One region of the Fusobacterium sp. genome, then DNA from elsewhere that is predicted to be linked to it. Evidence: riboswitches for the same ligand, from Rfam matches in the RefSeq annotation. Region 1 holds a riboswitch; each other region holds the start of a gene.
The links. A riboswitch is a leader RNA that binds a small molecule or an ion and turns the genes downstream of it on or off. The one in region 1 is predicted to bind cobalamin.
Positions count from the first base shown of each region.

Region 2: linked by a shared signal. The riboswitch ahead of nikB (nickel ABC transporter permease) and the one ahead of E6771_RS09565 (ABC transporter substrate-binding protein) in region 1 are both predicted to bind cobalamin.
Region 3: linked by a shared signal. The riboswitch ahead of E6771_RS03390 (cobyric acid synthase) and the one ahead of E6771_RS09565 (ABC transporter substrate-binding protein) in region 1 are both predicted to bind cobalamin.
Region 4: linked by a shared signal. The riboswitch ahead of E6771_RS13635 (sugar phosphate isomerase/epimerase) and the one ahead of E6771_RS09565 (ABC transporter substrate-binding protein) in region 1 are both predicted to bind cobalamin.

Region 1 is NZ_JAWDXO010000020.1:50,966-54,165, forward strand. Features, by position in the region: gene E6771_RS09560 (TonB-dependent receptor plug domain-containing protein) at 1-400, opposite strand, end outside; cobalamin riboswitch at 570-749, opposite strand; cobalamin riboswitch at 941-1,113, shown strand; gene E6771_RS09565 (ABC transporter substrate-binding protein) at 1,192-2,070, shown strand; gene E6771_RS09570 (TonB-dependent receptor) at 2,071-3,200, shown strand, end outside.
Region 2 is NZ_JAWDXO010000003.1:144,132-147,331, forward strand. Features, by position in the region: gene nikC (nickel transporter permease) at 1-814, opposite strand, end outside; gene nikB (nickel ABC transporter permease) at 816-1,754, opposite strand; cobalamin riboswitch at 1,974-2,148, opposite strand; gene E6771_RS02910 (GNAT family N-acetyltransferase) at 2,220-3,089, opposite strand; gene E6771_RS02915 (flavodoxin) at 3,200-3,200, opposite strand, start outside.
Region 3 is NZ_JAWDXO010000004.1:93,906-97,105, forward strand. Features, by position in the region: gene cbiB (adenosylcobinamide-phosphate synthase CbiB) at 1-97, opposite strand, end outside; gene E6771_RS03390 (cobyric acid synthase) at 101-1,579, opposite strand; cobalamin riboswitch at 1,750-1,928, opposite strand; gene E6771_RS03395 (ATP-dependent helicase) at 2,135-3,200, opposite strand, start outside.
Region 4 is NZ_JAWDXO010000040.1:25,720-28,919, forward strand. Features, by position in the region: gene E6771_RS13625 (hypothetical protein) at 1-138, shown strand, start outside; gene E6771_RS13630 (cobyric acid synthase) at 245-1,738, opposite strand; cobalamin riboswitch at 1,898-2,075, shown strand; gene E6771_RS13635 (sugar phosphate isomerase/epimerase) at 2,141-3,109, shown strand.

The DNA of each region.
Region 1 (3,200 bases):
AAAGAATTCCCCCACCATTAGGAATAACCTCTATTCTCTCAATAGAACTTATAGGAATATTACTAGCTTCAGCACTTGAAATTCTTACTCCATCATATGTAATAATAGAGTTTCTTTCTGCATGAACAGAACTGTATCCACCAATATCAAAAGCAATATTTCCATAGTAATTTTTAGCCATTATTCCAGGAACCATTCTAAGAGCAGCTGCTAAATCTTGTGCTCCTTTTTCCTCAATTTCCTGTGCTGTAACTATTGTAATGTTAGCAGCAGTATTTCTTACTGTAGTTTCAAAGTTTTCAGTAGAAATAACACTTTCATTAAGTTTTGTGCTTTGTATTTCTTCAGCGTATACAGATGAGCTTAGAACCAAAGCTAAAATTCCAATTTTTTTGTACATTTCTTTCCTCCATATTTTTAATATTTAATAATAAAAATTCAGGCACTTTGGTAGAAATGATAGATATTATTTATTAGAAATAAAAAAACTCTAATAAAATAGAGTATCTACCTTACTAGAGAGTCAATTTAAAAATATGTTTAAAAAGTAAAAAAGCACTTATAAAAACAATGATATTTGACTATTTGGTAAGTCTTCTGACTTAGTTTCATTCTACTTTCACGTCTTCCCAGTTTCCCAGTGACATAATGTGATTTCGTCCACCATACAGCAGCTTTCGCTGTGTGGGATTTTCACCCATCTTCCTCTATTAAGCTTTACAAAAAGCACCTAAATATATTTTATTACACTGATGATTATACTAGAACAATTATTTAATGTCAATTAAAATTGACATATTTCAAAAATCGAAATAGAGACAAGAATAAAAGCAATAAAAAGTTATATAAAAAAATATAATTTGAAATATGGACAGCAGAAAATTTTTAATTATTCGTTTGACTAAAAAAATGAAGTATTGTATAATTAATCAAAATGTAAAAATATAATAGAATCTATGGTTCATTTAGTTGATTAAAAGGGAAACAGGTTTAAATCCTGTATGGTCCCGCCACTGTGAGATGGATGAAAGCAAATTCCACTGGCTATAGCTGGGAAGGATGTAAGTAAGATGAAGTCAAGTCAGGAGACCTACCAAAGATTTATTTATTCTATATCTGCGAGGACGGATAAGGTATTCTTATGCCGTCTTTTTATTTTAAGAACGGTTTTTTTATTTTTTGGAGAAAGATATGTTAAAAAAATTATTTTTATTAATATTTACAATAAATACAATTGTCTTTGGAAAAGTTCCACAAAGAGCTGTGTCAGCATCACAATTTACTACTGAAATTCTTCTTGCCATAGGAGCAGAGAACCAGATGGCAGGAACAGCTTTCCTTGATAATGCAATACTTCCAGAATTGGAAGAAAAGTATAAAAAGATTCCTATATTATCAAATAAATATCCAAGTAAAGAAACATTTTATTCAGTAAATCCTGATTTTGTTACAGGATGGAAATCACTAAGTGCACCAGCTAATTTAGGAACAGTAGAAGAATTAAATAGCAATGGAGTAGAAGTATTTTTTATGAAGTCTTTGGAAAGCAGTGATATAAATGATGTATTCAGCGATATTACGGAATTGGGAAAGATATTTGATAAAGAAAAAAATGCTGAAAATATTGTTTTCACTATGAAAGAGAATCTTGAAAAAATAAAAGAAAAACTCCCAAAAGAGAAGATAAGAATATTCCCATATGATGGAGGAGAAACAGCTCCCTTTGTTGTTGGAGGAAGTGGAATAGGAAATACTGTTATAGAACTGGCTGGAGGAGAAAATATATTTAAGGATATTAGGGCAAGTTTTGGAAATGGAACTTGGGAAAAAGTATTGATAGAGGATCCTGATATGATATTGATTATAGATTATGGAGATAATACTATTGATAAAAAAATAGAATATTTGAAAGAAAAATCACCTATAAAAGAATTGGATGCAGTAAAAAATGAGAGATTTGCAGTGATAGGGTTAGTAGATATATCAGCAGGAATAAGAAATATAGATGCAGTTAAAAAACTAGCAAAAATGTTTCATAATGTGGAGATAAGTATCAAAGGGGAGATTTAGATGAAAAAAACAGTAGTATTATTCTTTGTGTTATCAGCAATGAATTTTGCCTCATCAGAAGATTTATCAGTAAAATTGGAAGATTCAGTTATATCAGGGGAAGGTTTTTATAACACTGTGAGAAATACATCTAAAACTATTTATACAGTGACTTCTGATGATATTCAAGAAAGTGGAGCACAATCAATACCAGAAGCTTTAAAAATGGTACCTGGAATAAAAATAGCAGAAGGGTATGATGGAAATGGAGTAGTGGATATCAGAGGGCAAGGGAAACAATATAATAGAAATACAGCTGTTATTGTAGATGGGATAAGAATAAATCCTTTTGATTGGGGAGCACCAGATTTATATTCTATCCCTATTGAATCTATTGAAAAAATAGAAGTAATACCAGCTAATACTTCAGTAGTATATGGAGATAATACAGTTGGAGGAGTAATAAATATCATAACTAAAAATGGAATTGGAAAAGATAGGCTTGTTCTAGGAACACAGATTGAATCACACAAAGGTGCTAAGGGAACAGTTGATTTTAATACTGTTGTAGGTAATACAGCAATATTTGGAAATTATCTAAATAAAAAAAGTGATGGATATAGAGAAAATTCAAGATCAAAATATGAAAATGTAGAATTAGGTATAAATAGTCAGCTTGATGAAAAAAATAGTATATTATTTAAATATAGCTACAACAATAGCTATAAAAGATTGCCAGGAAAATTAACTCAAGAGAAATTAGATGAAAACAGAGAACAGGCAGAAAATTTAAATGATTGGATGTTTAGTGAAACCAATAGATTTTTAGGAGCATACACATATAAAAATGAAAATCTGGAAATTTCAGAGCAATTAAGCTATCAAGAAAAACATATAGATGGGAAAAGTGATACACTGCAAAAAGATCTTTCTGACTTAAATAATATTTTGAAGTTTAAATATACACAGGGAAAGAATAAGGTGATATCAGGAATAGACTATACTTATGGGAAAGTAGACATTCCCAAATATTTAAATAAAAAATTAATAGGTAAGGCAGAGAAAGAGGGAATAGGAATATTCATCTCAAATACTTATTCTATAACAGATAAATTAGACTTGCAAGGTGGGATAAGGTATCAGAAAACAGA
Region 2 (3,200 bases), on a different contig from region 1:
TAGGATCTAAAATATCACGAATGCTGTCACCCAGCATATTGAATATTATTACTACTGCTATTATAGCTATTCCTGGATACATTATCAGCCAAGAGGCTTTTGTTATATATGTTCTTCCCTCATTCAACATCAATCCCCATTCTGGAGTTGGTGCCTGTGCTCCAAATCCTAAAAAAGATAATGACGCAAGTTCTAACATCATTGTTCCTATATCTGTAGTAGCTGTTACAATCATTGTTGGTATCATATTAGGGATTAAATATCTTTCTATTATTTTACCTGTTCTTGCTCCTCCCACAATAGCTGCCTCTATATACATATTGTTTTTAATTTTCAAAACTAGGCTTCTTGCCAGTCTTGCATATTTTGGCCAGCTTACCAATGCTATAGCAAGCACTGCATTAGTCATGCTTGGTCCTAATAGTCCAGCTACTGCTATTGCTAAAACTAATCCAGGAAATGAAATCATCATATCTGCAAATCTCATAATAATTGTATCTATGATACCTCCAAAATATCCTGCCAGTATTCCAAAACCTGTTCCTAGTAAAAATACAACTGATACCAAAGTAAATGTCATTATTAATGATGGTCTTGTTCCATAAACTATTCTTGAAAATATATCTCTTCCTAATCTGTCTGTTCCCCACATATATTTTTCACCAGGTGGAATCAGAGAATCAGTCATTATTGCATCATAAGGATTTTTAACTGCAATCCATGGAGCAAAAACAGCTATTAATACAACCATTAATGCCAATATAGAAAAAAATACAAACTGCTTATTTTTCATTAATCTTTTTAGTAAATCCATTTTAATGTTTCTCCCCCAATCTAGGATCTAAATATTTGTATGAACCATCAACTATTAGATTTATCAGCATATAAAACAATGCTATAAATAAAACATATCCCTGCACTAATGGATAGTCATGAGTAGAAATTGCTCTTACAGCCATACTCCCCATTCCAGGCCAGTTATATACTATTTCTACAACTGCTGTTCCACTCAATAAACTTCCTAGAGACAATCCTAAAAGTGTTACTAAAGGAAGCAATACATTTGGGAGAACATGTTTAATCATTATTACTCTTTCACTCATTCCTCTTATCCTTGCACCAGTCACATATTCCTGCCTTAATTCATCTAATACTGTTGTTCTAACCTGTCTTGTATATTTTGCAGACATTGCTAGAGCCAATGTTACTGCTGGAAGTATTAAAGCTTTTAAATTTGCTGTTCCACCAGCTATTGGCACAAGTTTTAATTTTACTCCAAATATACTTAGAAATATTAATCCCAGCCAAAAACTTGGAACTGATATTCCTATAAAAGTAAATCCTCTTACAAAATAATCTATTTTTTTATTTCTATTTACTGCTGCTAGTATACCTAATGGTATTGATATTACAACCATTAAAATCAATGATGATGCTGCCAATTTAAAAGTTATAAAGAAATTAGAAATAAGTTTTCCCCACACTGGAACCTTTAAAGAATAAGAATATCCCATATCTCCTCTGCATATTTTCAAAAGCCATTCTCCATATTGAGTTAAAAATGGCTTATCTAACCCCAATTCTATTCTCGTTTGTGTCAAAAGTTCTGGTGTTGGAATATTCCCACAAGCAGTCAGCATAATTTCTGCTGGATCTCCAGGAGATAAATATATCAATGCAAATGTTAAAAAACTTATACCAAACAGAACAATTCCTATTTGAAGTATTTTTTTTAAAAAACTTTTTCCATTCATCAGATTTTCCTCTCCTCAATTCTAACTTTAATATATTTATTTTTCCAAAAATTAAAATAAAAAAATCAACTCCTTATACCTAAAATTTTAAAATAGAGATTCTCTTTATTTTTAAAATTTTAGTCTTAAAGAATTGATTATTTTCAATAATTATAAATATTATTTTTTAATAAATATATCTTATTATATAATAATTCATCACTATTATCTCCCCGATAAAAGTTAAAACTAAAATTAGATAAGTCTCCTGGCTTGATTTCACTTTACTCCTATCCCTTCCCAGAATTTTCCAGTGGTTTTAATAGTTTCATCAATCTTACAGTAGCGGGGGCTGCGTAGGAGTTTAACCTACTTCCTCTTTTAAGCTATAAGCACCTAATTTATACATCTATTCTAATAAGAATTAAATCATGTATATTATTTTTTGTCAACTTTTTTATACTAAAAAAGTATATATCTTCCCTTTTAAGCATGAGACAGCAATGAAAACATAAGTTTATTGTCTATAAAAAGATTTTCTTTACTGTTTAAAACAAATAATGTATCATCATTTTCTATTTTTGTACCACAATAGTTCTTACATTCCTTTGGAGTAAATCCCAGAACTACCTGTTTAATACCTTCGAATCCAATACTAAAAATTATTTCTTCCATAGAATAATTATCACTGCCAAAAATATCAAAACATGTTAAAATATCTTCATTCTTTATTGCTATACATACTGTATCATACTTTTTCGAATAATATATATGCTCTTTCATAAAAAAACTGCAATAAAACATAAGCAACCCATAATTATTATTCATTGAAAATGCTGAAAAAGGATTAGACTTTTCATAATATTTTTTCAATATAAAATTATCCTCTGAATTACTCATTTCAAGTTTTCTAAATTCTCTTTTCATTGCTGAAAAAGGCAAACTATATTGATACTCTGCTGCCTTTACAAATCCAAATTTTGGATAAAAGTTAAGAACATTGGAATTTGCAAACAAATAAACAGCATCACATTTTTCTCTCCATTCTGAAATAATTTCTCTAATCAACTGAGATGAAAATCCCCTATTTCTATATTCTGGATCAGTCATTACAGTTCCTAATTGTATATAACGTTTTGATTTATTTTCCCACACTGTATCTATAATATTTACAGATACATTTGCAACTACTTTCTTTCCATTTTCTGCTAATACATATGGAATATATTTATCTGTCCAAAATCCATTTTGATGCCAATTTTCAAAAGAAAGATCAAATACTTTTTCTGCAAGTTTTATAAAACTTCTACGAAGAATTTCATTATCTCTTATCTGTTTAACCAATTTATATTCCACAATATCACTTCCTTTAAGTAAAGCAGATAATTTTTTATTAAGTTATTTCTTCCATTTTAGTTATATAAATATTTAAGAATAATACATAAAAAATTTTCATAAACTTACTAT
Region 3 (3,200 bases), on a different contig from region 1:
ATTTTCCTATAATCCTGACAGGATGTGGAAACCAATGAGGATCACCAAATATCAAATCCATTACATATGCAATTCCATATTTCATTATAAAATTCATCTTCTACTCACCTAGTATTTCATATATTTTTTTCATATCTAAATTTTTTCTAAATATTTTTTCAAGTTTATCAAATTCCTGTTCTCTATATTCATCAAAGGTTATTCCTGCTTCCATTTTTTCCAAGCCTTTTTTCTCTCTTATCTTATTTAATATACTTCTTGTCACTTCTTCATTATCAAATATTCCATGAAGATATGTTCCAAATATATTATCTTTTACCACTGCAACTATATGATCATCATTTGTCACTACTCTTTCATTTCCAGCTGTAACTCCTTGATGTATCTCATAGCCTTTTATTTTTATTCCATTTAATCCTGAAATAATCCCAGTTGTATTATTAAATTCTCCTGAATACTGAGTTGTATTTTTTTCTTTTTCCATTATAGTTTCCATATCTAATATACCTAATCCTGGTATCTCTTTAATATCACTTTCAATTCCATATGGGTCTTTTACTCTTTCTCCAAGCATTTGGAAACCACCACATATTCCTATTATTACAGTTCCTTTTCTTGAAGCTTTTATAATCTCAACAGCGATTCCTCTATCCTTTAAATCTTTCAGGTCATCTATTGTATTTTTAGAACCAGGTATGACAATTATATCTTCATCTCCTAATTCTTCTGCTGAAGTTATATAATTTATGCTTACATCTTCCTGTATACCTAAAGCATCTAAATCTGTAAAATTAGAAATATGTTTTAGTTTTATAACAGAAACCTTTATTCCCTTAGTATTTTTTGATTTTTTAAATTTATCTGTTAGACTATCTTCATCTTCTATATCTACATCACTGTATGGAAGCACGCCCACAATTGGAACTCCTGTAAGTTCTTCCAATTTTTTTAATCCTGGTTTAAGTATTTCTACATCTCCCCTAAATTTATTTATTATTACTCCCTTTACTCTGGCTCTTTCTTCTGGGGTCATAAGCATTATTGTTCCATATACAGAAGCAAATACCCCACCTCTATCTATATCTGCAACTAAAATTACAGGTGCATCTGCCATAGCAGCCATTCCCATATTGGCTATATCCTCTTCTTTAATATTAATTTCTACTGGACTTCCTGCTCCTTCTATTACACATATATCAAAGTTGTCTTTAATTTTATTGTATGAATTCATTAATTCTGGTTTCAAAGTAAGTTTAAATTTTCCATACTCCAATCCACTCATATTTCCAATAGATTTTCCATTTACTATAACTTGTATCTTTTTAGCAGTTGTAGGTTTCAGCAAAATTGGATTCATAAAAGCTTGAGGTTCAATTTTTCCAGCCATAGCCTGAACTACCTGAGCTCTCCCCATTTCATCTCCATCTTTTGTTATAAATGAGTTTAATGCCATATTCTGTGATTTGAAAGGGGCTACACTATATCCATCATTATAAAAAATCCTACATAGTCCTGTTACAGTTATACTCTTTCCAGCTCCAGATGATGTTCCTACTATCATTATATTTCTATGTTTCATAATCTACTCCCTCATGAATATTTTTATACTAAAAAAAGTATCAATTAAAAAATTGATACTGTCATTTTAAATATATTATTAGCCACTATAAAATACTCAAGCACTTTTTTTCTCCTCCAAATTTAATACTGGAGAGAAGTATAGTAAATATACACTTCCCGTCCCCGCAGGATAGTTAAAGTCTTTAAGGCAGGTCTCCTGACTCAGATTCATTCTACTAACAGCCCTTCCCGAAATATTTCAGTGGTTAACCTGTTTTCGTCATCTTCACAGTGGCGGGACCGTGTAAGTTTTTCACTTATCTTCCCTTTTAATCGCAGATATGCAAACCTTAAAAAATTTATTTTTCACATACTAATTATACAAATTATTAATACTTTAGTCAAGCTTTTTAAAGGCTTAAATCACTGAGAACTATGCAGAAAATGATTATATTGAGAGAAATTAATCTATTTAATTTATAAAACAAAAATAGGTATTTTATAAATAAAAACACATATAAATTTTAAAATTAATTTTATATTATTTTTACAGATATTTAATTATTCTATATACCTATTTTAAAAAAGAAGATTTTTTATCAAAATATCCAACTTTTTCATAGAAATATTCTGGATACAAAAGATATAAATATTTTTTTCCTCTGCTGCAGGCTACATAAAATAATCTTTTTTCTTCTTCTAGATTTTTTTCTCCAATATTGCTTGGAAATATTCCTTCCAGCAATGTTGGTATAAATACTGCTTCCCATTCCAATCCTTTGGAACTATGCACAGATAATAAAGAAACTTTTCCTTTGGTTATCTTCTTTTCAATATTTAAAATATTTCTTAATTCTTTTATATAGGTTTCTAAATCTTCTTTTTTTCTTATACTGCTTTTTACTTCTTTAAAAAAATCTATTTCTTCCTTAGAAAATACCGTTTTTATTTCAAGAATTTCAAATGTAAGCTTTTCACATTTATTTAATATTTCTTCTATGGAATAATTTGATATTTTATCACTTATTTTTATTAATTTATTTAATAATTTATCTTCAGTTTCTTTTTTTCTTGTTATGTTCAATACAGAATATGAATAATTTTTTGGTAGTATTCTTATTAATTCTTCCCATTTTAAAATATTTTCCTTATCATTCCATACCTCTAGTATTTTTAAATAAATATCTAAAGGACTTCCAAAAAAAATTTCTTTATCTTCTTGTAAATTAAAAGGTATATCTTTTTCTTTCATTAATCTTTCCAATTTATGAACTATATATTTATTACGATAAAGAACAGCTATTTCTTCATAGGGAATTCCTCTTTCCTCCAGTTCCTTTATTTTTCTGCAGATAAATTCCCCTTGCTTTTCTTCATTGAGAAAACTTATAATATGTGGATTTTCTCCTTTTTTCATAGTTCCTTTTGTATTTTTATTGTATTTCAAAAGAAAATCTTCAGATATTTTATTCACATATTGAATTATTTCATCACTGCTTCTATAATTTTTTTCTAATTTTATCAATTTACTGTTATGAAAATCTTTACCAAACCTAAGAATATTTTTAAAATCTGCTCCTCTAAATCCATATATACTTTGATAATCATCTCCCACTGCCATTATGTTTCCTTCCATACCT
Region 4 (3,200 bases), on a different contig from region 1:
ATTTTAATAAAAAAGCCAATAGATATACTATTGGCTAAAAAACTTTTTTATGCTCATAAAGATAAAAATTGTATCTTTAATCTTTTCCAAAAGAAATCTAATCAGTCAGCCATTGAAAGTGGAATATTAATTTTATAAGTTAGATATACCATGCCTTTCATGCCTCAATAACATTTTATTTCCCCCAGTTTTATTTTTTATCTAAGTTATACTACTAAAAAAAATCAGATATGTCAATAAAAAATTATTTTAAAATATTGTATATTGCATCTATATCTAAATTATTTCTAAGTAAATCAGCTAATTTATTATATTCATTTTCTTTAAATTCAGAAAATTCAAAAAGTTCATCCAACATATTTAATCCTTTTTTCTTTCTGATATTATTTAAAAACGTTCTGGTAAACTTACTATTATCAAAAATACCATGTATATATGTTCCAAAAGCATTATCTTTTGCAAGTACAGTATAATCAGTTTCAACAGTAAGATTTTTCTCATTTCCATGTGTAACTCCCTGATGAATCTCATAGCCTTTTATATGAAGTCCATTGCATCCATATAATAGCTCACAGTCGGATTCAGAAAGAGTTTTTTCTACTTGCTTTGTATATTTTGTTTTATCCATTGTAGTAACAGTATCCATTATTCCAAAACCTTCAGTTTTTTCTATATCGCTTTCAATATGATGTGGGTCAAAAATTTCTTTTCCCATCATTTGAAAACCGCCACATATACCTACTACTGTAGTTCCAGTAGAATATAATTTTTTTATTTTATCAAAAATACCATTAGCTTTTAATAACTCAAGATCAGAAAGAGTATTTTTACTTCCAGGTAGAATAATTATATCTTCTTCCCCAAGTTGCTCAGGACTGTATATATAATTTAGTGCTACATCTGAATATTGACTTAAAGCATCAAAATCTGTATAATTAGACATTTTATTAGTTCTGATTACACTAATATTTATATCTCGTTTTTCATTGGTATTAGTAGTCAGTTTTTTAGCTAAAACATCTTCTTCTTCAATATCAAGTTTTTTATAAGGAACTACACCTAAAACTTTAATATCCATTCCTTCATCTTTCAGCTTTTTTTCAAACATATCTATACCAGGTTTTAAAAGCTCTAAATCGCCTCTAAATTTGTTGATGATGACTCCTTTTATTCTTTTTCTGTCATTTTCATCAAGTAAGGCAATGGTTCCATAAAGTGAAGCAAAAACTCCACCAGTTTCAATATTTCCAACTAAAATAACAGGAGCATCTACAAGTTCGGCCATTCCCATATTTACCAAATCCCATTTTCTAAGATTAATTTCAGCTGAACTTCCTCCACCTTCAAGAACTCCAATATCAAAATTATTTTCTATTATTTCATAATTTCTTTTTGCAATGAGTTTCAATTCCCTAGAATTGGAAAAATAATCTGCAGCATTCATATTTGTATCAGGAATTCCTTCAATGATAATTTGTGAGTTATTATCAGAATTAGGTTTTAAAAGTATTGGATTCATAAAGACTCTAGGGAGTTCCATAGCTGCTTCAGCTTGTACAACCTGAGCTCTTCCCATTTCCAATCCATCAATATCCACAAAGGAATTAAGGGCCATATTTTGAGATTTAAAAGGAGAAACTCTATATCCATCTTGAGCAAAAATTCTACATAATCCAGCAGTAATGATGCTCTTTCCAACAGATGAACCAGTTCCTTGTATCATAATTTTTTTATGCATAATACACCTCTATTGATATTTTCTTTCAATTTAATGGTATCATAGTTTTATGTATAATTTCAACAGCTAAAAAATATATGGATAAGATACAAAACTTTTAATATTTGAATGTAACTTTAAAGATATTGACAAAAATATTAAAAAATTATATTATTAAGTTGATAAAAAATAGAAATAGGTGCTTATTTGAGCTTAATAAAGGAAGTTGGGTGTAAATCCCACACAGCGAAAGCTACTGTATAGAGGACGAAATCATGATATGCCACTGGGAAACTGGGAAGGCGTGAAAGTAGGGTGAATCTGAGTCAGGAGACTTACCAATAGAGAAAGATATATGAGAATATATTTATCCAATAAGGTAGGGAAACTATTTTATTGGATTTTTTATTTGGAGGGTTTTCAATGAGAAAGATACTTAATATAACAGATTTTTCTACTAATGAAGAAAATAAAAAAATGATGAAATATTATTGTGATAAGTACAACTTTAAAGGATTTGAACTTATCAAATTTGATTTGCAGAAAGATAATGCTTCTTTAAATAATTTAATAGAAGGGTATCATATGAGGTTTTTTCCTATGTGGCTAGATATTTATCTTGGAAAATATGAAATACTTAGAGAAAAATTTAAAGAGAAACAGGAAATATTTTATTGGTGTGGCGGAAATAGCAGAGAGGAATTAATTGATTATTATAAAAAAGAACTGAAAACGGCAGAAAAACTTGAAGTGGAATATGTTGTATTTCATGCCTGTTATGTAGATGATGAAGGAAGCTTAATATATGAATTTCCATATTCAGATAGAGATGTTCTTCAAAATGTTGTAGCATTGCTGAATGATATCTTTGAAGATAAAAAGTATAAATTTAAACTTCTTTTGGAAAATTTATGGTGGCCAGGACTTAGATTAACTTCAAAAAAAGAAATAGAGTTTTTATTAAATAATATAAAATATAAAAATATTGGATTTATGCTTGATACAGGACATATGTTGAATAATGAGCCAAAACTTAGAACAATGGATGAAGGGATAGAATATATTGAGAAAAATATTGATGAGATAGGGGAATTAAAAAAATATATAAAAGGTGTTCATTTGAATTTTTCTCTTTCTGGAAAATATTTAAGTGATGCTATAGAAAGACATAAAAATTCGTTGATTGAAAGAGAGGAAACCTTGAACAATATATATAGTCATGTAAGTCAGATAGATCAACATCTTCCTTTTGAAGATATAAGAATAGTAAAAATATTAGAAAATTTACCACTGGATTGGGTGGTATATGAATTTATATATTACAACAATGATGATCTTGAAAATAAAGTAAAATCTCAAGATAAAATATTAAAAACTTTAAATTTTAAATAGAGAATCTGTTAATTTAAAATGAAAACTAGCTCTGAAAAGTTGAAAAGGTATAAAAAGTGCTTTTAGAAAATTTCTATCCTAAAAAAGAGTA